2 regions of the Thioalkalivibrio sp. AKL9 genome follow, and region 2 is predicted to be linked to the other one. Evidence: riboswitches for the same ligand, from Rfam matches in the RefSeq annotation. Region 2 holds a riboswitch; the other holds the start of a gene.

Region 1 (11,689 bases), on a different contig from region 2:
CACTCATCCATTGGGCCTCGCCGGCCTCGACGCGGCCCTGGTTGCCCATGGAGTCCTCGTGAGTCAGGCCGCCGTGGACCAGGTAGGTCAGCGTCTCGAAACCGCGGTGCGGGTGCGAGGGGAAGCCGCCGATGTAGTCCTCGCGCGCGCTGGCCTTCAGTTCGTCGAGCATCAGGAAGGGATCCAGCCCGCCACTAAAATCATGGATGCGCCGAATCTTCACCCCGGCCCCGTCCTGGGTGGGATGAGAGGTCTTCACGCTGTCCGGCGGTGTCGGGTTCATGGCGTTCTCCTTCGCAACAGATCTGCACCATACCGACCATGAAACGAAAAGAAAATTGCATCGTTTCCCTTCATGGAGCCTTCTGTCAGGGCACGGGGAGCTCCCAGGAATCGGCAAACGCCTCGAGGCTCTCGACGAAGTCCGGGTCGTGCTCCTGGCGATTGATGGTCAGGTGCAGGATGACGGCATGCGCGGCGGGCGGATGACCCGTGGTCAACGTCCAGGCGAGGCCATTCGGGCATTCCGGCAGGGAAAAGCGCACGCCACCGTTGATGACTTCCCGATGGACGCGAAACTCGCCCCACAGGCAGTACACGACGCCGGCATCGGGGCCCTCGTCGGCGATCAGCGTATCGATCGCGCCGCTGGCATCGGGTAATGCGGACACGGTGAGGCTTCGCTGCAGGTTTTCGGCATCCAGGTCGGAATGCAGGGTGCGGAAGAATTCCATGGGGACTACTCGTTGCGCGGCAGGAACACGGGCAGCCCGTCCACCTCGCCCACGCTCAGGCGTTGGTTGTACAGGCGCTCCAGTGCGCTGGGCACCAGCATGGTGGCCGTGGGGCCCCAGCACGCCTGTCCGTCAGGGAATAGCAGTAGCAAGTGATCGCAGTAGCGCGCCGCGAGGTTGACGTCGTGCAGGACCAACACCGCGCCTCGGTTTTCCTGACCGACGATGGCCTGCACGCGGTTGAGCACGGCCACCTGATGATGCAGGTCCAGCTGGCTGGTGGGCTCGTCCAGCAGGAGCAGGCTGGGGTCCTGCGTCAGCACGGTCGCGATCGCCAGGCGCTGGCGTTCCCCGCCGGACAAGGTGTCCACCATGCGGTCCTCGAGGTCGGCGAGATCCATCGCCGCGAGTGCCGCCCGGGCGCGGGCGTAGTCCTCGGAAGACTCGATATCCCAGGGCCGCAGATACGGGTGGCGCCCGATCAGGGCCGTCTCCAGCACCGTGGCGGGAAAGCCGTCGTGGTGGGTCTGGAAGACCAGGCCCAGGCGACGGGCCAGTTCCGCGCGGGCGAGGGTCGCAATGGATTGTCCCTTGACCTTGATGGTTCCGGCACGCGCGGCCCGCAGGCCGGCGAGGGTCTGCAGGAGGGTGCTCTTGCCGGCCCCATTCGGGCCCAGGATGCCCCAGCACTGGCCCGGGTCGACCGTCAGGTCCAGCGGCGAACCGGGTGGCCGCTCGGGCACGTCGATGACGAGGTCATGCGTCGCGAGCAGGGTCTTGGGCCCCGGTTCCTGGTGGACGCTGCGCGCGCCAAGGCCCGGCGTGTCGTGTGGCTGGGTCGCCGCGGGGACTGGGAGATGTGTACGCGGCATCAGCGGCTCCGGTAGAGCAGGAACAGGAACACCGGGACACCCAGCATCGCGGTGATGACGCCCACCGGCAATTGTTCCGGGGCAATGATCGTCCGGGCCAGGGTGTCGGCCAGGGTGAGGAGGATGCCCCCGCCCAGGGCCGAGGCCGGCAGGATCACGCGCTGGTCGTTGCCAAAGATCAGACGCAGCATGTGCGGCACGATCAGCCCGACAAAGCCGACCGCGCCGACTTGGGTGACCGCGGTCGCGGTGATCAGGGCCGCCACCACATAGATCGTCCATTCCACCGGGCGTACGGCCACTCCGAGGGCCGCGGCCTGCATGGGCCCGCGCGCCAGGACGTTCAGGGTGCGGCCAAATGGCAGGGCGAGCAGGGCGACGACCACGAGTACGCCCCAGGCCGGGTAGGGGTTGCGGGCATGGGAGACGTCGCCCATCAGCCAGTACAGCATGCCCGGGAGCTCCGCAGTGGGGCTGACTGCGAGGATGAAACTGATCATCGCGCCCCAGCCGGCGGCCACCACGACACCGGTCAGCAGCAGGCGGGTCGGGGTCCAGCTGCCCGTGCCGTGGGCCAGGCCGAACACCAGAATGGTGGACAGCAGGGCGCCCACGAAGGCCGCGGCCGAGACCGAGAACATGGACAGCCCCGCCAGCATCGCCAGCAAGGCGCCCACCGAGGCACCGCCGGAGAGCCCCAGCACGTAGGGATCGGCCAGTGGATTGCGTAGCAGGACCTGCATCAGCGCTCCGGCCAGGCCTAGCAACCCGCCGGCGGCGAACGCGGCCAGCGCGCGCGGCAGGCGCAGATCCAGTACCAGGGTGCTGTGCAGTCGCGAGGCCTCGCCGAAGAAGACACTCAGCAGGTCAGGGAACGGAATCTGCACGCTGCCGTAGGCCAGTGCCACCAGAACGGAGAGCACAGACGCGGGTAACAGCACGCCCAGGGCCAGGAGGAACGAACGGGTCAAGCGGTAGCCCTCCGCTCCAGGCGGGCGAAGCGGTAGGTTGCCGGAACGGCGGGAGCGCTGCCTTCAGCGCACGTACAACGCTCCTTCATTGGTGTCCCGCGATATCCTTTCCGAGAGACTGCGAGGCGGACCGTCATGGTCATGGGGCAGGACGGCGTGCGCGGGCGCGTTCGAGTTCTTCGCACATCAGGGCGGTGCCTTCCGCGATGCGTCCGGTATGGCGTTGCAGGAGCGAAGGGGGGATGAAGAACAGATTGTCGCGCTGGACCGCGGTCATATCCTCCCATTGGCCCCAGGCGACCACCCAGTCGGGGCGGTCCTCGCCCATGCCGCCGCCGATGATGACCTCGGGGTCGGCATCCAGTACGGCTTCGCGGCCAATGCGTGGCACCAGGCGGTCGAGATTGCCGAACACGTTCACACCGCCACAGACGGCGATGGCCTCGGCGATCAGGTGGTCGTCATTGACCGTCATCAACGGTTGCTCCCACACCTGATAGAACACGCGAATCGGGTCCCGGTCGCCGTACGTGGCGCGGAGCGCGTCCATTCGGCCCAGGAAGTCCTCTGCCGCGGCCTCGCCCTGGTCATGCGTGCCGGCGAGCGTGGCCATGCGCCGCATGCTCGAGGCCACACCCTCGAAGCTGCGTGGTTCCGATACGTACACCGGCAGTCCCAGTTCGCGCAGGCGTTCGACCTGGGAGGCGGAGTTGCCGCTCTTCCACGCGATCACCAGATCGGGGTCCCTTTCCAGTACCCGTTCCAGGTCAATCCGGCTGTAACCGCCAATCCGCGGGATGCCCTCCGCCTCGGGCGGATAATCGCTGTACTGCGTTGCGCCCACGATGCGGTCCCCCGCACCCACGGCAAACAGCACCTCGGTGATGTGCGGCGCCAGGCTGACGATGCGCTCGGCAGGCTGCTCCAGATGGACCTCGCGGTCATCGTCGTCGGTGACCGCGATCGAGTCCGCCATTGCGATCAGCGGGGTTGAGAGCAGGCCCAGGAGGCAAGCGAGCAGTGGAGTTCGGAGAGTCAAGAATTGCATGATTTTACAGTCGCATTGGATTGATTGTTCAAGCGCCTTCGAGCCGGCTGGGGAGCCGCCACCTGGCGCTGGACTAGCGGGGCATCATAGCAGCAAGCCTGCGGCGCCTCGGAGCGTCAATTGGTCGGCAGTGGGCTTGCCGCGTATGATTGGTGGCTTGCTACCAGGTGCCCGGGCGACTGATCGCGCGGGTTAAACGGGAAGTCGGTGCAGGCGCGAGATCCTCCGCAGCCCCATTCCGACGCTGCCCCCGCAACGGTAAGCGAGTGGGTTCGAGGGGTGCTTCCGCAGGCCGCTCGGCCCTCGACAAGTCGAAAGCCACTGGGCCGAACGCGGCCCGGGAAGGCGACTTGCCGCCCCGGGTTGCCGGGGCCTCGCGAGCCCGGAGACCGGCCTGGACGATGTTTCTGCGACCGCGCGGTGGGCGAGGGTCGGTAGGTGCGGGCCCCCTGTGGCCGCACCCCGATCCCTCTGCATCCGCGTCGTGTCCCCCTGACGGTAAGCCGATGCAGTCCGAGTTGCCCGCCAATGAGAACCCTTCCTGCCCGGGCGCTGATGCCGGGGGTTCGGGATTTGCCCAAGATGAGCTTGCGGCCGTCTATCGCGTGATCGCGGAACGCCGGGATATGCGCCATTTTCGGCCGGACCCGGTCGATCCAGCGGTGTTGCGGCGGCTGCTGGAGGCGGCGCATCGCGCGCCGAGCGTGGGCTATATGCAGCCCTGGCGCTTCCTGCGCATTACCGACCCGGCGATGCGCGAGGCACTCCACTCCCATGCAGCGGACGAACAGGGTCGCACCGCGGAGGCCTGTGGCGAGCGCGCGGCCGACGTGCATCGCTTGAAGCTGGAGGGCATCCGCGAGGCGGGCGAGTTACTGGTCGTGTCCCTGACCGATGGCCGCGAACGCTACGTGCTGGGCCGGCGGACGCTCCCCGAGATGGACCTCTGTTCCGCCGCCTGTGCGATCCAGAACCTGTGGCTGGCCGCCCGCGCCGAGGGCCTGGGCATGGGCTGGGTCTCCCTGTTCGATCCGAACTGGCTGGCCGATCGGCTGGACATGCCCGAAGGCGGGTACCCGATCGCGGTGCTGTGCCTGGGGCATGTGGAGCGCTTCTATGACCGGCCGATGCTGGAGACGGCGGGCTGGGATACCCGGCGCCCCCTGGAAGACCTGGTGTTCCAGGATCGCTGGGGCGCGCCGTGCGAGCTGGCCGAGTCCCCGGATGCGCGGGAATCCGTCACGGGTCCGGATGGGGCATCCGGGCGCGGGCCGGCATGAGTACCTTTCTGATCCTGATCGGCGCCCTGATCCTGGACCGGCTGTTTGGCGACCCACGGCGGTTCCATCCGCTGGCCGGATTCGGCCAGCTCGCGGCCTGGGCCGAATCCCGCTGGCATGCGCCCAGTCGTGCACGCGGAGCGCTCCTCCTCGCGGCACTGGTCCTGCCCTGGGTGGCGCTGGCCGCACTGGGCGCCTCGCTGGCCTGGGGCTGGGTTCTGACGCTGGCGATCCTGACGCTGGCGATCGGCTGGCGCAGCCTGGACGAGCATGCGGAGGTGGTGGCCGAGGCCCTGGAAAAGGATGACCTTTCTGGGGCGCGCACCGGTGTCGGCATGCTGGTCAGCCGCGACACGGCGGCCCTGGACGCGCGCGGGGTGAGTGGCGCGACCATCGAGTCGGTGCTGGAGAACGGCAACGACGCGCTGTTCGCCACGATCTTCTGGTTTCTGGTGGCCGGGGCGCCGGGCGTGGTGGCCTATCGCCTGGTGAATACGCTGGACGCGATGTGGGGCTATCGCAATGACCGGTTTCGCTCGTTTGGCTGGGCCGCCGCGCGCCTGGATGATGCGATGAACCTGATCCCGGCCCGTCTCACGGCGCTGGGCTATGCCCTGGCCGGTCGCGGCCGGGACGCGCTGCAGTGCTGGCGCGAGCAGGCCGCGGGCTGGAAGAGCCCGAATGCGGGGCCGGTGATGGCCGCAGGGGCGGGTGCGCTGGGCGTGGTCCTGGGGGGGGCGGCGCCCTATGGCGGGCAGCGCGAGTGGCGACCCCGCCTGGGGATGGGCCGCATGCCCGACGCGGCAGGCATTCGCCAGGCGGTTGCGCTGCTGGATCGTGCGCTGGCCATCTGGATGGCCTTCATTGTGGCCGGAGTGATTGTCGTTGTCCTGTTCTGAGGCCCAATCGATGCAGACGCCGGAGCCGAAGGCACTGATCCAGGTACACGGGGGCGGTATCCGTCAGGCGGCCGCGCGCTACGGGATCCCCGAGGCCGACTGGCTGGATCTCTCCACGGGCATCAACCCGCATGGCTACCCCGCGGGCGAGCTGCCGCCAGGGGCCTGGGCGCGCCTGCCGGAACCGGACGACGGCCTGGAGGCCGCGGCCGCCGCCTATTACGGGACCGGGGCGCTGTTGCCGGTGCCCGGTTCCCAGGCCGCGATCCAGCTGCTGCCAGCGCTACGGGAAGGCCCTTCGCGCGTGGGCATCCTCGAGCCCAGCTACAACGAACACGCCCGGGCCTGGCACGGGGCAGGGCACGACGTCGTCCCGCTGGATGGGGATTCGATCGAGGCTGCATTGCCCGGCCTGGACGTGCTGGTGCTGGTCAACCCGAACAATCCGACCGGGCAACGGTTCGACCGCGCGGACCTGCTGGCGTGGCAAGCGGCCCTGGCCGCGCGCGGCGGCTGGCTGATCGTGGACGAGGCTTTCATGGACGTGACACCCGAGGCGAGCCTGGCCAAGGAGGCGCCGCGCGAAGGGCTGGTGGTGCTGCGCTCGCTGGGCAAGTTCTTTGGCCTGGCCGGGGCGCGCGTGGGGGTTGTCATCGCGGAGGACACGCTGCGCACGCGGCTGGCCGCCCGGATGGGGCCGTGGGGTCTTGCTGGACCGTCCCGCTGGATCGCCACCCAGGCGCTGTCGGACCGGGCCTGGCAGGCCGAGACACGCGGCATGCTCCAGGCACGTGGTCAGCGCCTGGCGGACTTGCTGCGCGACCAGGGGCTGGAACCCGCCGGCGGCACCGCGCTGTTTCAGTGGTGCCGCGTGGACGATCCCGCTGGCTGGCAGGATCACCTGGGCGCGCAGGGCATCCTGGTCCGACGATTTGATTACCCGGGTAGCCTTCGCTTTGGCCTGCCGGGGAAGGAACACGAATGGAAGCGCCTGGAACGGGCGCTGGGGGCGTCCTGATGGGTACGACGCTGATGGTGCAGGGCACGACCTCGGATGCCGGCAAGAGCGTGCTGGTGGCGGGACTGGCGCGCGTGCTGCACCGGCGCGGGCTGTCGGTGGTGCCGTTCAAGCCGCAGAACATGGCGCTGAACAGCGCGGTCACGGCCGACGGTGGCGAGATCGGGCGCGCCCAGGCCCTGCAGGCTGCGGCCTGCGGCCTGGACCCGCACACGGACATGAACCCCGTGCTGCTGAAGCCCAGCTCGGACCAGGGGGCGCAGGTCATCATCCACGGCCGGCCGGCGGCGGATCTGGATGCCCGGGCCTACCACGACTACAAGCCAGTGGCGCGCGAGGCGGTGCTGGCATCGCATGGCCGCCTGACCGCACAATACGACCACGTCCTCGTCGAGGGCGCGGGATCGCCAGCCGAGATCAACCTGCGTGCCGGCGACATCGCCAACATGGGCTTTGCCGAGGCCGTGGACTGCCCGGTGATCCTGGTCGCGGATATCGACCGGGGCGGGGTGTTCGCGCATCTGGTGGGCACGCTGGCGCTTTTGAGCGAAACGGAGCGCGCGCGGGTGCGGGGCTTCGTGATCAACCGCTTTCGCGGCGATATCGGCCTGCTGCAACCCGGCCTGGACTGGCTGGAACAGGAAACCGGAAAGCCGGTGCTCGGCGTGATCCCGTACCTGCACGGGCTTTATCTGGATGCCGAGGACGCCCTTCCGCGCGAGGCGATGCCCGAGAAGGCTGCCGACGCGCTGAAGGTGGCCGTGCCGGCATTGCCGCGCATCTCCAACCACACCGATTTCGACCCCCTGCGCCTGCATCCGGCAGTGGACCTGCGCTTTGTTGGTCCAGGCGAATCCCTGCAGCCCGCCGATCTCGTCATCCTGCCGGGCTCGAAGTCCGTGCGCGACGATCTCGCCTGGCTGCGCGAACAGGGCTGGGAGGCCGCGCTTCAGCGGCATATGCGCTATGGCGGCAAGGTGCTGGGGATTTGCGGCGGATTCCAGATGCTGGGCCACGCCGTGCACGATCCCGATGGCGTCGAAGGCCAGTCGGGTTCCACGCCGGGGCTGGGCTGGCTGGATATCGAGACCCGGCTCGCACCCGAGAAGCACCTGGAGCGGGTTCGCGGAGATCGCGTACTGGACCGAGAAGCCGGCGTAGAAGGTTACGAAATCCATGCGGGCGTGACGACCGGTCCGGGCCTGGAGCGGCCACTACTGCACCTGGAACACGGCCCGGATGGCGCGCGTAGTGCGGAGGACGCGGTGGCCGGCACCTATGTCCACGGCGTGTTCGATACATCGGACGCCGCCGAGGCCTTGCTGCACTGGGCGGGGATGCGCAGCGGGATGGAGACCGGGGAAGACCTGGCAACGGCGCGGGAACGCGGCCTGGAGCGCCTGGCCGATTCTCTGGAAGAACACCTGGATATGAAAAACATACTGACCCTTCTGCAAGCCGAACCGAAGGAGCCATTCGCATGAAGACCCTGGTACTGGGTGGCGTGCGCTCGGGCAAGAGCCGACTGGCAGAACAACTGGCGGCGGCCAGCGGCCTGCCCGTGACCTACGTGGCGACGGCGCGCGCGGACGATGCGGAAATGGCGCGCCGGATCGAACGCCATCGCGCCGACCGGCCCGGAGACTGGGGCCTCGTCGAGGCGGGCACGGGCCTGGCCCGGGCGCTGGAGCAGACCGCGGGACCCGAGCAGTGCCTGCTGGTGGACTGCCTGACCCTGTGGCTGACCCAGCTCCTGTGCACCGATGACGAGGGCCGGATCGAGCGCGAGCGCGAGGCCCTGATCGAGGCTGTGCCCCGCCTGCCAGGCACTCTCGTGTTCGTCTCCAACGAAACCGGCATGGGGATCACGCCCATGGACGCACTGTCCCGTCGCTTCGCCGACGAGGCCGGCTGGCTCCACCAGCGCTTGGCCCCAACGATGGACCGCGTCGTCCTCACCGTCGCCGGCCTCCCGCACGTCCTCAAGGGAGACCCGCTGTGACAAACCGGCATACATGCATTCCACCCTCCAGGATGCATTCTGCCCTCGAGGCACATAGACAAGCACGCCGGCAGGCCGGCACCACCGCAGCATCCCGACCCCAGCCGTCCTTCGGTCACCCAACCCTCGTCATCCCGGAAACTGCGCAGCAGTTATCCGGGATCTCCACCGTTGGCAGGTGGCACGGACGTCAGGGGGTACCCCTGGCGTGGGGAGATCCCGGCTCTCCGCTTCGCTGCGGCCAGGATGACAACAAGGGAACCGCTTACGGCCGGGAGGGCGAGGAGTAATGGGCCGGTATGTCATGTGGGCGGACGGCCAGGATTCCTGGTCCAGACATTCGGATGTTCCCCCCAACGTCGTCATCCCGGAAACCGCGCAGCGGTTATCCGGGATCTTCGTCGTGGGATGATGGCGCAGACGTCGGGGTGTTCCCGCGTGGGAGATCCCGGCTCTTCGCTTCGCTACGGCCGGGATGACGGGAAGTGGTTGGCGAAGACGGGCAATGGATGGCCGGGATCACGAAAAGCAATGGGCCGGCATGACAGATGGGCGGGCGGCCAGGATTCCAGTTCCAGACATTCGGATGCTCCCCCAACGTCGTCATCCCGGAAACCACGCAGCGGTTATCCGGGATCTTCGTCGTGAGAGGTGGCGCAGACGTCGGGGTGTTCCCGCGTGGGAGATCCCGGCTCTTCGCTTCGCTGCGGCCGGGATGACGGGAAGTAGCCGGTCGGGATGGCGAGGAGTCATAGGCCGGGATGAAGGAAAGTGGCAGAGCGCGCACGAGAGACCAATGAGGACCAACAAGTGACCGAAGACTGTGACTGGCTGCAGGTGCCGCCGGCAACCCTGGACGCCGCCGCCCGGCAGGCCGCGGCTGAACGGCAGGCCCAGCTGACCAAGCCGCCCGGGTCGCTCGGGCAACTGGAGGCGATCGCGGAACGCCTGGCCGGGATGCAGGGCCAGGAAAAGCCCAGCCTGGAGAAGGTGCACATCGCGGTGTTCGCCGGCGATCATGGCGTGGTGGCCGAGGGCATCTCGCGCTTTCCGCAAGCGGTGACGGCACAGATGGTCGCGAACTTCGCGACGGGTGGGGCGGCGATCTCGGTGCTGGCGCGGTACCTGGACGCCTCCATCGAGGTGATCAACCTGGGCACGGTCACGGAGCCGCCCGCTGTTAGCGGTGTGCAGCAACTGAACCTGGGCCCCGGCACCGCCAACCTCGCACGCGAGCCGGCGATGACGCCGGCGCAGCTGGAGCGCGCCCTGAACGCCGGCCGCCAGTGCGCGGAACGCGCCCGGCGCAGCGGCGCCCAGATGTTCGTCGGCGGCGAGATGGGGATCGGCAACACGACCGCCGCCGCTGCGCTGGCCTGTTCACTGCTGGATCTGCCGCCCGCCGATCTGGCCGGCCCCGGCACGGGCCTGGACGCGAACGGGGTGCGGCACAAGGCCGAGGTCATCGAACAGGCGCTCCAGACCCATGCGGCCGTGCGGGGCGATGCCCTCGGCAGCCTTCGCTGTCTGGGGGGCTTCGAGATTGCCGGGCTCGCCGGGGCGTATATCGCGGCGGGGCAGATCGGTCTGCCGGTGCTGGTGGACGGCTTCATCAGCACCTCGGCGGCGCTGGTGGCCGAGCGCCTGTGCCCGGGCACGGCGGACTGGTTCTTCTATGCCCATACCTCGGCGGAGCCGGGTCATCAGCGCCTGTTGGCGGCGCTGGAGGCCGAACCCCTGCTCGATCTCGGCATGCGCCTGGGCGAGGGAAGCGGGGCCGCCACGGCCGTGCCCCTACTGCGCCTGGCCTGCGAGCTGCACTCCGGCATGGCCACCTTCGCAGAGGCGGGTGTCAGCGGAGAGGCCAGTTGACTATCCGCCACGCCCAAATCGGCCTGCTGCGCCACGGGGAAACGACTGGCAACGGCTTCTGCGGCCGAGGCAGCGATGTCCCGCTGACCGAGGCCGGGTGGACCACGATGCGTGATGCTCTGGCCGGAGGTAGTGTCTGGGATCGCATTGTCTGCTCGCCGCTGATACGTTGCCGCGCCCCGGCACAGGCGTTTGCGGAAGAGGCCGGTGTACCGCTCGCCGTCGACGACCGCCTGGCCGAACTCGACTTCGGCGCCTGGGAAGGCCGCACGGCGGCGGCGCTGATGGAGACGGACGCCGATGCACTGGGCCGTTTCTGGCAGGATCCGGTGAATCACTCGCCCCCCAAAGGCGAGTCGCTCCTGGAGTTTCGCGAACGCGTTGTCGCCGGCTGGAATGACCTGGCGCCCGAGGAAGGCGAGCGGGTGCTCGTGATCGCCCACGGCGGCGTCATCCGCCTGCTCCGAGCCCTGCACGAGGGCTGGCCGCTGGAGAAGCTGCTGGGCATCGACGTCCCGCTCGCCTCCCTGCATATTGTCGAGCCATGGCAGCCCTATCCATGAATCTCCTGCCCTTGGTGCGGAAAGCCCCTGTGGGTGATCTTGTGAGGGCTCTTGTGGGAGCGTGCTTGCACGCGAAGCCCCTGCCAAAGTCAGGCGCGGGCAGGGGCTTCGCGGCCAAGGCCGCTCCCACAACTATGTCGAGGACCTTCGGTGGCCTAGCCCCCTGCGGGAGCAGCCCTGGCCGCGAATGCCTCCCGCCAAAGTCCGGCCAGGCACCCACATGAGCGTCGTGTTGACACCCTTCTGGCTGGCCCTCCAGTTCCTCACCCGCCTGCCCACCCCCGCGCTAGACCCGCAGCCGGCCGACCTGGGCCGTTCGGTGCTGGCTTATCCACTGGTCGGTCTGATCCTGGGCCTGCTCGTGGTGCTGGTCGGTATCGCGCTGGCGGCCATACCCGGCACGCCGCCGCTCTTGGTCGCGGCACTGGTG
Region 2 (11,689 bases):
AAGGCATCGCGGTGCTGCACACCATCGGGCGGCAGGAACCACCGGGTACCTCCAACCCCTGGCTGAGCAAGTACATCTTTCCGGGCGGGTATACGCCGGCCCTGTCCGAGGTGATGGGCGCGCTGGAGCCCACGCCGCTGTGCACCACCGATATCGAGTTCTGGCGCCTGCATTACGCCGAGACGCTGGCCGAGTGGTATCGCCGCTTCCAGACGGTGCGGGCCGAGGCCGTCGAACGCTTCGATGAGCGTTTCTGCCGCATGTGGGAGTTCTACCTGGCCAGTTGCGAGGGCACCTTCCGCTGGTGGGATCAGGTGGTGTTCCACGTGCAGATGGCCAAGCAGCAGGATGCGGTGCCGCTGACCCGCGATTACCTCTATCGGGACGATGCCCCCGAAGTGATCTCCACACCGCCCGGGAAGGCCCGGGCACAGCGCAGCGACGCCGCCTGAAGGCGAGGCGAGGCGAGGGGAGCGATCCGGGGCCGATCCCGAAAGTACTGCAAAACTCGGGCGAACCGAACGCGCATTCCCTACACTAGTGGTCACGTTGCGGCCATGCCGGCGGTAACCACCCATTCCGGAGCAGGGGCGCGTGTTCGGTCGCTTTCGTAAACGCAGGGAGGCACAGGGCCAGGAAAGCCCGCAGGCCGGCGGACCGTCACAGGAACATGTCCTGATCGAGGCGGCCGGGCGCAGCCGCATTACCGAGGTGGCCGCCACCGCGCGGCGTGTTCCCTGGTCGCTGAACTTCCTGCAGTTGCTGTGGGCCGCCGGGCCAGTCACGTTCCTGGCGATGCAGGGCGGCTACTTCCTCGGTTTCGGCCATGCCGCCCCGGCACAGAACTTCATCTTCTTTGCCGTTTACACCCTGCTGTTCGGGGTCATCGGCCTGGTCGCGCGCTTCGTCGCGGATGCCACACGGGGCAAGCGCCAGGAGCGCTCGCGCGATCAGCTGCGCAACACCATCGACTTGCTGCCGGATCTGCTGTTCGTCACCCGCGACCTGGCGATGGGCGAGATGACCCCGGACATGCGTCGGCGCAAGGCAGCCCAAGTCCTGCTGCACGAAGTGGATATCGCCCCCGAGGCCGTGGCGGTCGCGGTGCGCGAGATGACCGGCGATGCCAGCCTGGCGGCCGCCGCGGAGCAGATCGAGATTTATCGTCGCCTGGGTCTGCGCTCGCGCGTCGCGGATCTGGTGGATGCGACCGAGGACTCCCGGCTCGCGGCCCTGGAGAAGCTGCATCACGAGGCGCCGGAGGTTGCGGACCTCCTGCGCGACCGCCTGCGGGGCGTGGCGCCAACCCAGGAGGACGGTGTGCGCCGGGTGGATCAGTTCCTGGATCGACTGTTCTCCGCCGCGGACGCCGATGACCTGGCGCGCTGCACCCTCGACGACGTACAAGCGATCTTTGTCCTCGCCTTCGAGTTGGTGAACGGACGCCAGATCAAGCGGCTGAGCTTCGAATGGTCGGGGGGCTGGCAGCTCGGGGCGGCCCTGGACCGCCTCGAATCCCAGGGCAACCGCTTCCGTGTGGCTCAGGCCGGGGTAGTCAGCCGCCTGCGCTCGCTCGGCATCCTGCTATCCCAGCACGAGGCGTCGGGCCTGGATCCACAGGCCCTGCGCGAGCCGATCGTCAGTCTGGGACGTCAGGTGCTGGAGGCGCTGCAGCGACTGGAGGATCTCGAACCTCCGGAAAATTCCGCGGATGGGCAGCTCCTCGGTCTTGCGCTGCGCCGAGTCGAGGACCTGCGTGAGGCGCGCGACCACCTGATGCAGTCGCAAAGCCGCTACACCAACGCGGTGGAACGCTGGGAGGCCCTGCGTCGGGCGCAGGTGGAGAAGCGCGGCGAGAAGCGCTGGTTCAAACGCAGCGTGCGCGGCATCCGGGTGAGCGAGGAGCTGATCGAACTGACCGACGACCAGAAGCTGAAACTGGCCAGCCACTTCTGCTCTTTCCTCAAGGAACTCAAGATCGAGCGCGAGGGTGACCTGTTTTACTTTGGCGGCTCGGCACTGGATGCGGAGACCGCCAAGCGGATCGGGATCCAGCTCGCCTTGATCATGGAGCCGCTGGTGGATCTTACGAATCCCAGTATCCAGCGCGCGATCTATGCCAACCCCGCGGCCTATCTGGGCGGGCTCTACGTGGGCATGAGCGCGGATGCCAAGGCAGGCCTGGGCTCGGCCATGGTGCGCAAGGTCCGGCAGGATCTCGGGCGCATGGCCGAGTGGCTGGCGCTGCGCCTCACGCGCATCTACAACCTGCCACTGAGTGACTCCATGCGCGATTTTCTGGTCAGCCACTATGGGGCCAATCGCGAGCGCCTGGAGATGCTGGCGACCCATACCGGGGACGAGTCGCACCCGGTGGCGCTGCGTGCCGAGCGCTCGCCTGAGTTCGACGCCATGCTGCAGGACAAGGCTTGGGGGCTGCTGCTCAAGCGCGGGACCCGCTACCTGTACGCGGAGGAACGGCGCCGCCGCTGATCGGCGGCGACACGCGAGCCTGCCAGCGTCATGCGAGAGCGCCTGGTGGGTGGGTTGGAGGCTGGTAATTTTGCACCCAACTGTGTAGGGTTCGCTGCGTTCCTCGGTGCCCGACCAGGCCTGGCTTGGCGGGTTAAACGGGAAGATCGGTGAGTCTCCGGCGGGCTGCAAGGCCTCGGGACGAGTCCGACGCTGCCCCCGCAACGGTGATCGAGCGAGAGACCGTCCGTCGGTTTCTGATGGTCGCGGCCAGTGCCACTGAACATGATGTTCGGGAAGGCGCCGCACCGGACGCTCGTCAGCCCGGAGACCGGCCAGGGAATGATCGCGCGGCATGCGGCGGGCATGCGAGGCGGATGATCGTGCCGGGCCGTTCGCCGGTCCTGGCCGATCCCCCTCGTGTCTGTCTCCCCCTGTCTGCGCGATCCCGACGAATCAACGGCGTGCGGGCGGCTCGCCGGGAGACTCTACACAATGAAACGCACAGCACTTTCCGCGGCCATCCTGCTGGCCACCAGTCCCGCCCTGGGGGACACACCGAATACCGACGAAGCCCAGACGCTGGAGACCGTCCAGGTCACCGCCTCGCGCATCGCCCAGACAGTGGACGAGACGCTCGCTTCGGTGACCATCATCGACCGCGAAGAGATCGAACGCCTGCAGCCCCAGCAGTTCACCGACCTGCTGGAAGGGCGGGCCGGGATCGAGACCTCCCAAAACAGCGCCTTCGGCAAGACCAGCTCCGTCTACACCCGCGGGACAAGCTCCGACCACACGCTGCTTCTGATTGACGGCGTGCGCATGGGGTCCGCCACTAGTGGTGGCGCCAGCTGGCAGTTTCTGCCGCCAGAGGCGATTGAGCGTGTGGAGATCGTGCGTGGGCCACGTACCAGCATCTACGGTTCCGATGCGATTGGTGGTGTGGTGCAGACCTTCACCCGAGAAGGCCGCAAGGGGCCTCCGAAAGTCAACGCGTTTGTGGGAGGCGGCAGCTTCAATACGCGGGAAGCGGGGGTTGGCGTAGCGGGCGGCACCGATAACACGAACTACAGTTTCTCGGTCAGCCACTTCGAGACCGACGGCATCAACGTGCAGGACGGTGTCGGTGACGACGACCGTGATGGTTACGACAACACCTCGTTGGCGACCAAGGTGTCGCACCGTCTGGATAACGGCGTCGAATTCTTCGGAAACATCCTGTATTCGGAAGGAACGACGGAGTTCGACAGCGGCTCGATCTTCTCTCCGGATGAATCCGACTTCGTGCATGCCGCACTTCGCGGTGGCGTAAGGATTCCCGTGACGCAGCGCTGGGATACCGAGCTCGCTGTTGGGCACAGTCGTGACGAATCGGATAACTTTCTTGAGGGTGAATTCTTTTCCCAGTTCGATACGCGGCGCGATCTGGTCGACTGGCGCAACGATATCGAAATTGCGGATAACGTTTATTTAATTACCGGCATCGACGCGTACGAGGACCGGGTAGAAAGTACAACCGACTACGACGAAGATTCGCGGTACAACGTCGGTGCGTACTCCGTGATTCATGTGGACCTCGGTCGGCATGACCTGGAAGGCAGCCTGCGCTACGACGACAACGAACAATTTGGTGACAAGGTTACCGGGCAGGTGGCCTGGGGTTATCAGATGACCGACCCGCTCCGTCTGCGGGCGTCCTACGGCACTGCGTTCAAGGCACCGACCTTCAACGACCTCTATTTCCCCGGATTTGGTAACACCGACCTGGAGCCGGAGAATTCGCGGACCTTCGAAGTCGGGGCGCGCTACACGCAAGGGGCCTACTATGCCGATGCCGCCATTTTCCGCACCGAACTGGACCAGATGATCGGTTTTGATCCGGTTGCATTCCGGGCTGAAAATATCGATGAAGCGCGCGTTCAGGGTGTCGAGCTGGAAGCGGGTTACGCGAGTACGCGCTGGGTCTCCCGCGCTTCGCTGACGTTGATGGATGCCGAAGACCGTGAGACGGGCAATGAACTTCGACGGCGCTCGCCAGTGACGGCGCGGTTCGATCTGGATCGGCAGCTTGATCGTTTCTCGGTTGGCGGCTCGGTGATCGCCAAGAGCCGGGCATTCGACGATCAGGATAATGATGTACGCCTGTCGGGTTACGGGTTGCTGAACCTGCGCGCGAGCTATCAGATCCATCCGGAATGGCAGCTTCAGGCTTCGGTCCAGAACGTGTTCGACAAGGACTACGAGACGGCGGGCGGCTACAACCAGCCGGGGCGTGCCGCGTTCGTGAAACTGCGCTATCAGCAGAGGTGATCCATGGGTAATCGACTGTCGAAGATTGCGACCCGCACGGGTGATGAAGGCCGAACCGGCCTTGGTGACGGCTCGCGAGTGGACAAGGACTCGCATCGCGTCGAGGCCTTCGGTGATGTGGATGAGCTGAACAGCGTGATCGGCCGGTTGCTGATCCATGACCTGCCCGAAGAGGTCCGGCGCTCGCTGGCGCTGGTGCAGCACGAGCTGTTCGACCTGGGGGCGGAACTGGCCGTGCCGGGCCATCAGGCGTTGCCGGATGCCTCCGTGGAGCGTGTGGACGTGGAGCTTGAGTCCTTCAACGATGATCTGCCGGCCCTGGAGGAGTTCATCCTCCCGGGCGGCGGGCCTGCCGCGGCCGATTGTCATATCGCCCGTACGGTCTGCCGCCGGGCGGAACGGCGTCTCGTTGCGCTCAATCACCACGAGGCGTTGCGCCCGGGTTCGCTGGCCTACATCAACCGGCTGTCGGATCTCCTGTTTGTGCTCTGTCGCGTGCTCGCGCGCCACGAGAACGGCGAAGAGGTCCTCTGGCAGCCGGCCAGCCGGCGTGGCTGAAGCGCTCTTCTGAGGGGCGCCGCTGCGGCGGCGCCCCAATCCCATTGCAGTGGTCGCTGGCGTGTCGGGTACACGCCTCGCGGCCCCTTGCGCCTGTTTTTCGGGAAATCTCCATGCGTTTTCGTCGCACAACCCTGATTGCTATTGCGTTTTTTCTATTCGGCGTCGGAACGGCCGGGGCCGGGCCGCTCCTGGTGGGTGTTGTTTCCGATCGCTCGGCGGCGGAGGTCGCCGCCGGGGCGCATCGCTTCCTCGAGGCCCATCCGGAGGCGGAGGTCGTACTGCGCACCCCGGAGCAGCTCACGGACAAGTCGGACGAGGCCGTCGCGGCGCTGTGGCGCGAGGCGGACGCGGTGCTCGTCGCGGCCGTCTTCGGGGATCAGGCCGCGCGCCTCGATCGCCTGTTGCGGGAGGCCCCGCCGCCCGAGGGAGCCCCGATCCTGGCCATCAACAGCGTTCGCCACCTGACGGCGTTGTCGCGGATCGACGGTGAGGCCGTACTCGCGGGGCTCGATGACGAGATGCGTACCGAACTGGCGGCCAACCCGGATCCGGGTGAGGACCCGCGCGCGCACCTGTCCCGACAGCAGGAGCGCTTCCCCGAACAGGCGGACTGGCTGACCGGGCGGGCGTTCTACCAGGGGCGCACGCCGGAGAACATGGAGGGCCTGATGCGCTGGCTGGCCGCGCATGGCGGGCACGCGATCGACGTACCGGACCCGGACCCGCGCGAGACCATCCGCTACTACCGCCATGGCAGCTCCAGCCCCGATTCGGACGCCCTCGATCTGGAGGAGGGTCCGGCCGTGGCGCTCCTGGATCTGGATACCGGCGACCGGCCGGGCGACCGCGCCCTGCTGGATGCGGCCTGCGAGGCCCTGGAGAACCGCGACATCCAGTGTTTTGTGGTGCTCGCGCGCTGGGGCGGGGCGAGCCGCGAGGCGATCGAGACGCTGGAGAAGGTGACCGGGCCGGCGGATCTCGCCGGGATCGTGAGTCTGCAGGACTTCGTGGTCGGCGGGGGCGGCAACCGCGAGGCGGTGGCCGAGGCCTTCGGCGAGCTGGATGTCCCGGTGATCAAGGGCATCCGCCTGGCGGATGTGAGCGCAGCCCAGTGGCGGCTGTCGCACGAAGGCATCCCCTGGGACAAGGTGCACTACCACGTGGCCATGCCGGAGTTGCAGGGTATGAGCCAGCCGATGGTGCTGGCGGCCGCGGGCGCCCCGGAACAGGATGAACGCACGGGTGTGCGCCTGATACTGACCGAGCCGGTGGGCGAGCGCGTGGAGGCTTTGGCCGACCGGGTGGCAAGCTGGCAGCGGCTGCGCACCCTCGACAACGCGGACAAGCGGGTCGCGGTCGTCTACTACAACCATCCGCCGGGTCGCCAGAACATCGGCGCGGACAAGCTGGATGTGCCCGAGTCCCTGCTGGAGATGTTGCAGCGGCTGGAGGCGGCCGGCTATGACCTGGGCGACAACGTGCCGGAGGATGCCGAAGCCCTGCTGGACATGATCCAGGACCGGGCGGTGAATCTCCCGGAGCAGGCAGATGCGCTGGACGCGATCGCCGGCCGGGTGGCCGCGCTCGATCGCGAGCAGTACCAGGCCTATTTCGACGCCCTGCCGGAGTCGATCCGGGCCGAGTTGGTGGATGGCCCGATCGGCTACCTGCAGGCGAGGCTGGAGGCGGCCAAAGCCGCCGACGAGATCGATTTGGCACAAGCCGCGCTGGAAAGCGGTGTCGGTGATCTGCGCCACATGCTCGAGAGCTATCCGCACGCGGCCCAGGATCGAGCGCTGGATCTGCTCGCACAATTCGAGGCGGCCTGGGAGGCCACGCTGGCGGGTGAGGACGCGCATGCGACGACCGAGCAATTGCGCAAGGCGCTGGTGCGCACGGGCATCCCCGGCCTGACCGGCTGGGGCGAGCCGCCGGGCGAGGCGATGACCCGCGACGGCGAGATGCTGTTCCCGGGGATCGAGTTCGGCAACGTGTTCATCGGCCCGCAGCCGCCGCGCGGCTGGGAGGTCAGCGAGCGCCTGCTGCACGCGAATACCACCTTCCCGCCGACCCACCAGTATGTCGGTTTCTACCACTGGATCCGCGATCACTTCGAGGCGGATGCGCTGGTCTATGTCGGCCGCCACTCGACCCGGGAATTCCTGCCTCGCCGGCGCGCGGGGCTGGCGCCGGATGATTACCCCGAGATCCTCGGGGGCGCCCTGCCAATCATCTATCCCTACATCGTCGATGGCGTGGGTGAGGGCATCCAGGCCAAGCGCCGGGCCATGGGCGTGATGATCAGCCACCTGACCCCGCCACTGGCGGCCACCGAGCTGTACGACAGTCTGCTGGAGCTGCGCCAGCTGGTGGAGACCTACGAGGCGGCCGCGCAGCCGGATGCCGCGACACGTTCGCGGGCGGCCCAGACCCTGCGCGAACGTATCGAGGATCTCGGCCTGACCGAGACCATCGAGCACGAACTGGCCCGGGGCCATCATCATGACCACGGGCACCACCATGACGAACACGGGGATCACCACGACGGTCATCATGATGAACCCGATTCCGGGCACGGCGAAGGTCACGAGGATGATCACGGCGACGAGTCTCGGGATGCGGATCATCACCGGGAACATGGGGATGAAGCGCACGAACATGCCCATGAGCATAACCACGAGAACGAGCATGCGGACGAGGGTCATGACGACCACGGAACCACCTCGCTCACGGAGATGGACGAGGAGCTTCTGGTCCACGAGATCGGCCACTACCTGACCGACATGCAGGAAGACCAGATGCCGCTGGGGCTGCACGTGTTCGGGCGCGACTGGAGCGACGAGGCCGTGGACACCATGCTCGAGTCGATGGCCGGTGACGAAGCGGTCGGGGACGACTGGGCCGCCAAGCTGCGTGGATCCCCGGCCAGTGAACGTGCGCATCTGCTGGCGGCACTGGAGGGACGTTTCGTGCCACCGGGGCAGGGCAACGATCCGATCCGCACGCCGGAGGTGTTGCCAACCGGGCGCAACTTCCATGCGCTGGCGGCGGATCTGGTGCCCACGCGTATCGCCTGGGGCATTGGTCAGGAACTGGCTGCGGACGCCCGTGAGCACGGCGATCCCGAGGCCGACGGCAGCGAGGCGATCATCCTCTGGGCGTCGGATACCGTACGCGATGAGGGCGTGATGATCGCCTTTGGCCTGGACATGCTGGGCATTCGCCCGGCCTGGAACAGCCGCGGGATCGTTCAGGGGCTGGAACGCATGGACCTCGACGAGGCGGAGCGTGACCGCCATCGCGATGCCCTGTTCACCACCTCCGGTCTGTTCCGCGACCTGTACGAGGACCAGCTGGTGTGGCTGGATCGTGCCGTCCGCCTCGCGCTGGATGGCTCGTCCGAGATCATTCTTGCGGAATACCCTGAGCTGGAACCGGCACTGGAAGCGGCCCTGGCCCCGCTGGGGCCGGACCTGCGCGATCCGGGCGACGAGCCGCTGGCGCGTAACGATGTGGCCGCGCAGTGGGTGGAGGACACCCAGGCCCTGCGCGGCGCAGGCCTCAATGGCGTCGAAGCGGGTCAGCAGGCCGCGCTGCGTGTGTTTGGTACCGCCCCCGGGGCCTATGGGGCCGGGGTCAATCGTCTCGCGGACCGTTCCGGGGCCTGGGAGGATCGTGCCGAACTGGGCGCCGCCTATATACGCCGCATGGGACATGCCTACGGGGCGGACGAATCCGGCGGCTCCGCGCACGAGGCCTTCGAGGCCCGGCTGGGCCAGGTCGGGCGCACCTACCTTGGGCGCGCCTCGCACCTCTACGGCCTGCTGGACAACGACGACGGTTTCGATTTCCAGGGCGGGCTGTCGACCGCGGTCGAGAGCATCCGCGGCGAGGTGCCGGACAACCGCGTGCTGCAGCACGCCGATCCGGACGACCCGCGGGTGGAGACACTGGGCCGCGCGTTGATGCGCGAGCTTCAGGGGCAGAACCTGAACCCGCAGTGGATCGAGCCGCTGATGGATCACGGCTATGCCGGGGCCCGCACCATGGCCCGGGATTTCGTCGACAACCTTTGGGGCTGGCAGGTCACCAACCCGGAGATCATCCGCTCCTGGGTCTGGGACGAGGTGCACGACGTGTATCTGCAGGACCGCCACGGGCTGGGCCTGGACGCGTTCCTGGCCGACGGCCACAACGTGCACGTGAAGACCCATCTGCAGGCCGTTCACCTGGTCGCGGCCAGCCACGGGTTCTGGGACGCCGATCCCGAGGTGCTGGATGCCTTGTCCGAGCGCTTCGCGGAACTGGTCGCCGAGCACGGCCTGCCCGGCAGCGGTCACACGCGCCCGGATCATCCCATGCTGGACGAGGTGGCCGAGCGCCTGGACGACGCTGACCTGCGCGAGGCCTTCGACGCCGTGCGGGCGGCCGCGCAGATCGATCGGGCGGAGCCGGAAGCCGACCCCAGCCGTGTCACCGAGATCCAGCCGCTGGAAGATCCGGCGGCGCGCGAGATGCAGGAGATCCTCGAGCCGGCCAAGACCGAGGGCGGCCAGGAGCCCGGCGACGAGACGGCGGGTATGCCCTGGCTCCCCTGGCTGGTTGCCGCTGCGCTGTTTCTGCTGCTGCTCGGCGGCATCGCTGCGGGTCGACGGCGATAACCGGGGCGTGGGCATTTTCGGGCCTGTAGGAGCCGAGCCCTCTCGGCGATTGCAGCGTCGGATACGCCCCATCGGCCAGAGGCTGGCCTCCTACACAGGGCCGTGCGAACAAAGGGTAACGAGGTAAACCGAATGACTTTCTCGATCACGATGGAACTGATGGACACCGTGGTGCGCTGGCTGCTGGAGCCAGTGATCGTTGGCCTGCTGGTGCTGGTCGCGGTCGCCGTCTGGGAGCTCGGGCTGGCACTGGGTGAACGCTCCGGTGGGGTACGCCGTCTGGAATTGAGCGGCGATGCCGAACGCCTCGCTTACCGTGCCCGGCGGCGCATCGACCGCGCCGATCTGCTGGCGCGCATCGGCCCGATGCTCGGGCTGATGGGGACGTTGATCCCGCTGGGTCCGGGGCTGGCCGCGATGGGCCGGGGCGAACTGGAAATCCTCGCCCAGGCCGTTACGGTGGCCTTCAATACCACGGTGCTGGGACTGCTGGTCGGCATTCTCGGCTTCCTGCTCGGGCGCCTGCGTCGCCGCTGGTATGACGCGGCGATGGAGCGTATGGAGGCGGCGGCATGAGGGTCCCGCACTACCGCGCCTCGCGCTTCGACGCGCCCGACGAGGAGCCGATGGGCCCGCTGGCCAATCTGGCCGACATCATGCTGGTGTTCGCCGTCGGCTTGATGGTGGTGATGGCCGCCTCGGGTAGCGGGCTGGAACCGGCCAGCGGCGGTGCCGAGATCGAACCCGGGCGCGAGATCCCGGACCCGCCCGAGGGGGCCGGCGAGGCCGGCTCGGGCTTCGAATCCATGGGGCAGGTCTACCGGGACCCGGACACCGGTCGCATGATCCTGATCGGCGAGTGAACGCCGTTGCGTGCCGTGTTGGCCCGCGGGCAATAATCAAGGGGAGTTTCCGATGATCACTCAGGTCTGCCGATACACGCGCGCATTCGGTTGCAGCTGGCCATGGACCCCGGGGACCGGGTTTCTGGCCCTTGTCCTGACCGCGGGGTTGGTGTTTCCGGTAACGGCGACAGCGGGCGAGTGTCCGCGGATTGTCAGCCAGTCGCCGTACATTACGCACTCGCTGGAGTACCTGGAGCTGACCCCCTGCATCGTGGGGGCGAGCCGCTACGACGATCTCGACGTGGAGGATACCGGCGGCATTCTGGACCCGGACGAGCAGGCGATCAGCCGCGTCGAACCGGATCTGGCGTTCACCTCGAGCTGGGTCGAGCGCGATGACTGGGCCGATACCGTGCCGGCCGGGACCCGGGCCATCGTGCTGGGCGGCTTCGAAGGGATGGATGCCGTGCGCGAAAATCTCGAACGCATTGCGGATGCTGCGGGCCTGGACGACGGTGCGGTGCGCGCCGCCGCATTCGACGATGCGTGGCAGGAGGCGGCCAATGCCGTGGGGGCCTCCGGCGAGCGTGCGGTCCTGATGTCCTCGTGCAGCGCGCAAGCCTACGTGTACGGCCCAAAGACCTGGCTGCATGATGCCTTCACCCGCGCGGGATTCGAGGTCGTTGCGAACCAGCCAGGTGTGCATCACCTGAGGCTGTCGGAGGACACCGACGAACTGGCCGATCTGATCAACCAGTATGACGCTGACGTGGTGTTCACCTTCTCTGGGTCCGAGGCTCGCAGCTGCCGAGCGGTGGTCGCATCGAGCCCGGTGAGGGT

Evidence for each region. A riboswitch is a leader RNA that binds a small molecule or an ion and turns the genes downstream of it on or off. The one in region 2 is predicted to bind cobalamin.
Region 1: it holds a riboswitch for cobalamin, as region 2 does, so the genes downstream of both, bluB (5,6-dimethylbenzimidazole synthase) here and D573_RS0108395 (TonB-dependent receptor domain-containing protein) in region 2, are expected to answer to the same signal.

What each region holds. Positions count from the first base shown of each region.
Region 1 is NZ_KB905104.1:1,073-12,761, forward strand. It holds gene D573_RS0102165 (pirin family protein) at 1-283, opposite strand, end outside; gene D573_RS0102170 (hypothetical protein) at 369-734, opposite strand; gene D573_RS0102175 (ABC transporter ATP-binding protein) at 740-1,606, opposite strand; gene D573_RS0102180 (iron ABC transporter permease) at 1,606-2,577, opposite strand; gene D573_RS0102185 (cobalamin-binding protein) at 2,717-3,553, opposite strand; cobalamin riboswitch at 3,774-4,038, shown strand; gene bluB (5,6-dimethylbenzimidazole synthase) at 4,132-4,905, shown strand; gene cbiB (adenosylcobinamide-phosphate synthase CbiB) at 4,902-5,804, shown strand; gene cobD (threonine-phosphate decarboxylase CobD) at 5,815-6,822, shown strand; gene D573_RS0102205 (cobyric acid synthase) at 6,822-8,306, shown strand; gene cobU (bifunctional adenosylcobinamide kinase/adenosylcobinamide-phosphate guanylyltransferase) at 8,303-8,824, shown strand; gene cobT (nicotinate-nucleotide--dimethylbenzimidazole phosphoribosyltransferase) at 9,635-10,696, shown strand; gene D573_RS0102220 (histidine phosphatase family protein) at 10,693-11,259, shown strand; gene D573_RS0102225 (adenosylcobinamide-GDP ribazoletransferase) at 11,480-11,689, shown strand, end outside.
Region 2 is NZ_KB905109.1:144,916-156,604, forward strand. It holds gene D573_RS0108385 (cyclopropane-fatty-acyl-phospholipid synthase family protein) at 1-452, shown strand, start outside; gene D573_RS0108390 (hypothetical protein) at 595-2,493, shown strand; cobalamin riboswitch at 2,581-2,827, shown strand; gene D573_RS0108395 (TonB-dependent receptor domain-containing protein) at 2,968-4,782, shown strand; gene D573_RS0108400 (cob(I)yrinic acid a,c-diamide adenosyltransferase) at 4,786-5,340, shown strand; gene D573_RS0108405 (cobaltochelatase subunit CobN) at 5,454-10,004, shown strand; gene D573_RS0108410 (MotA/TolQ/ExbB proton channel family protein) at 10,137-10,580, shown strand; gene D573_RS0108415 (DUF2149 domain-containing protein) at 10,577-10,867, shown strand; gene D573_RS0108420 (ABC transporter substrate-binding protein) at 10,920-11,689, shown strand, end outside.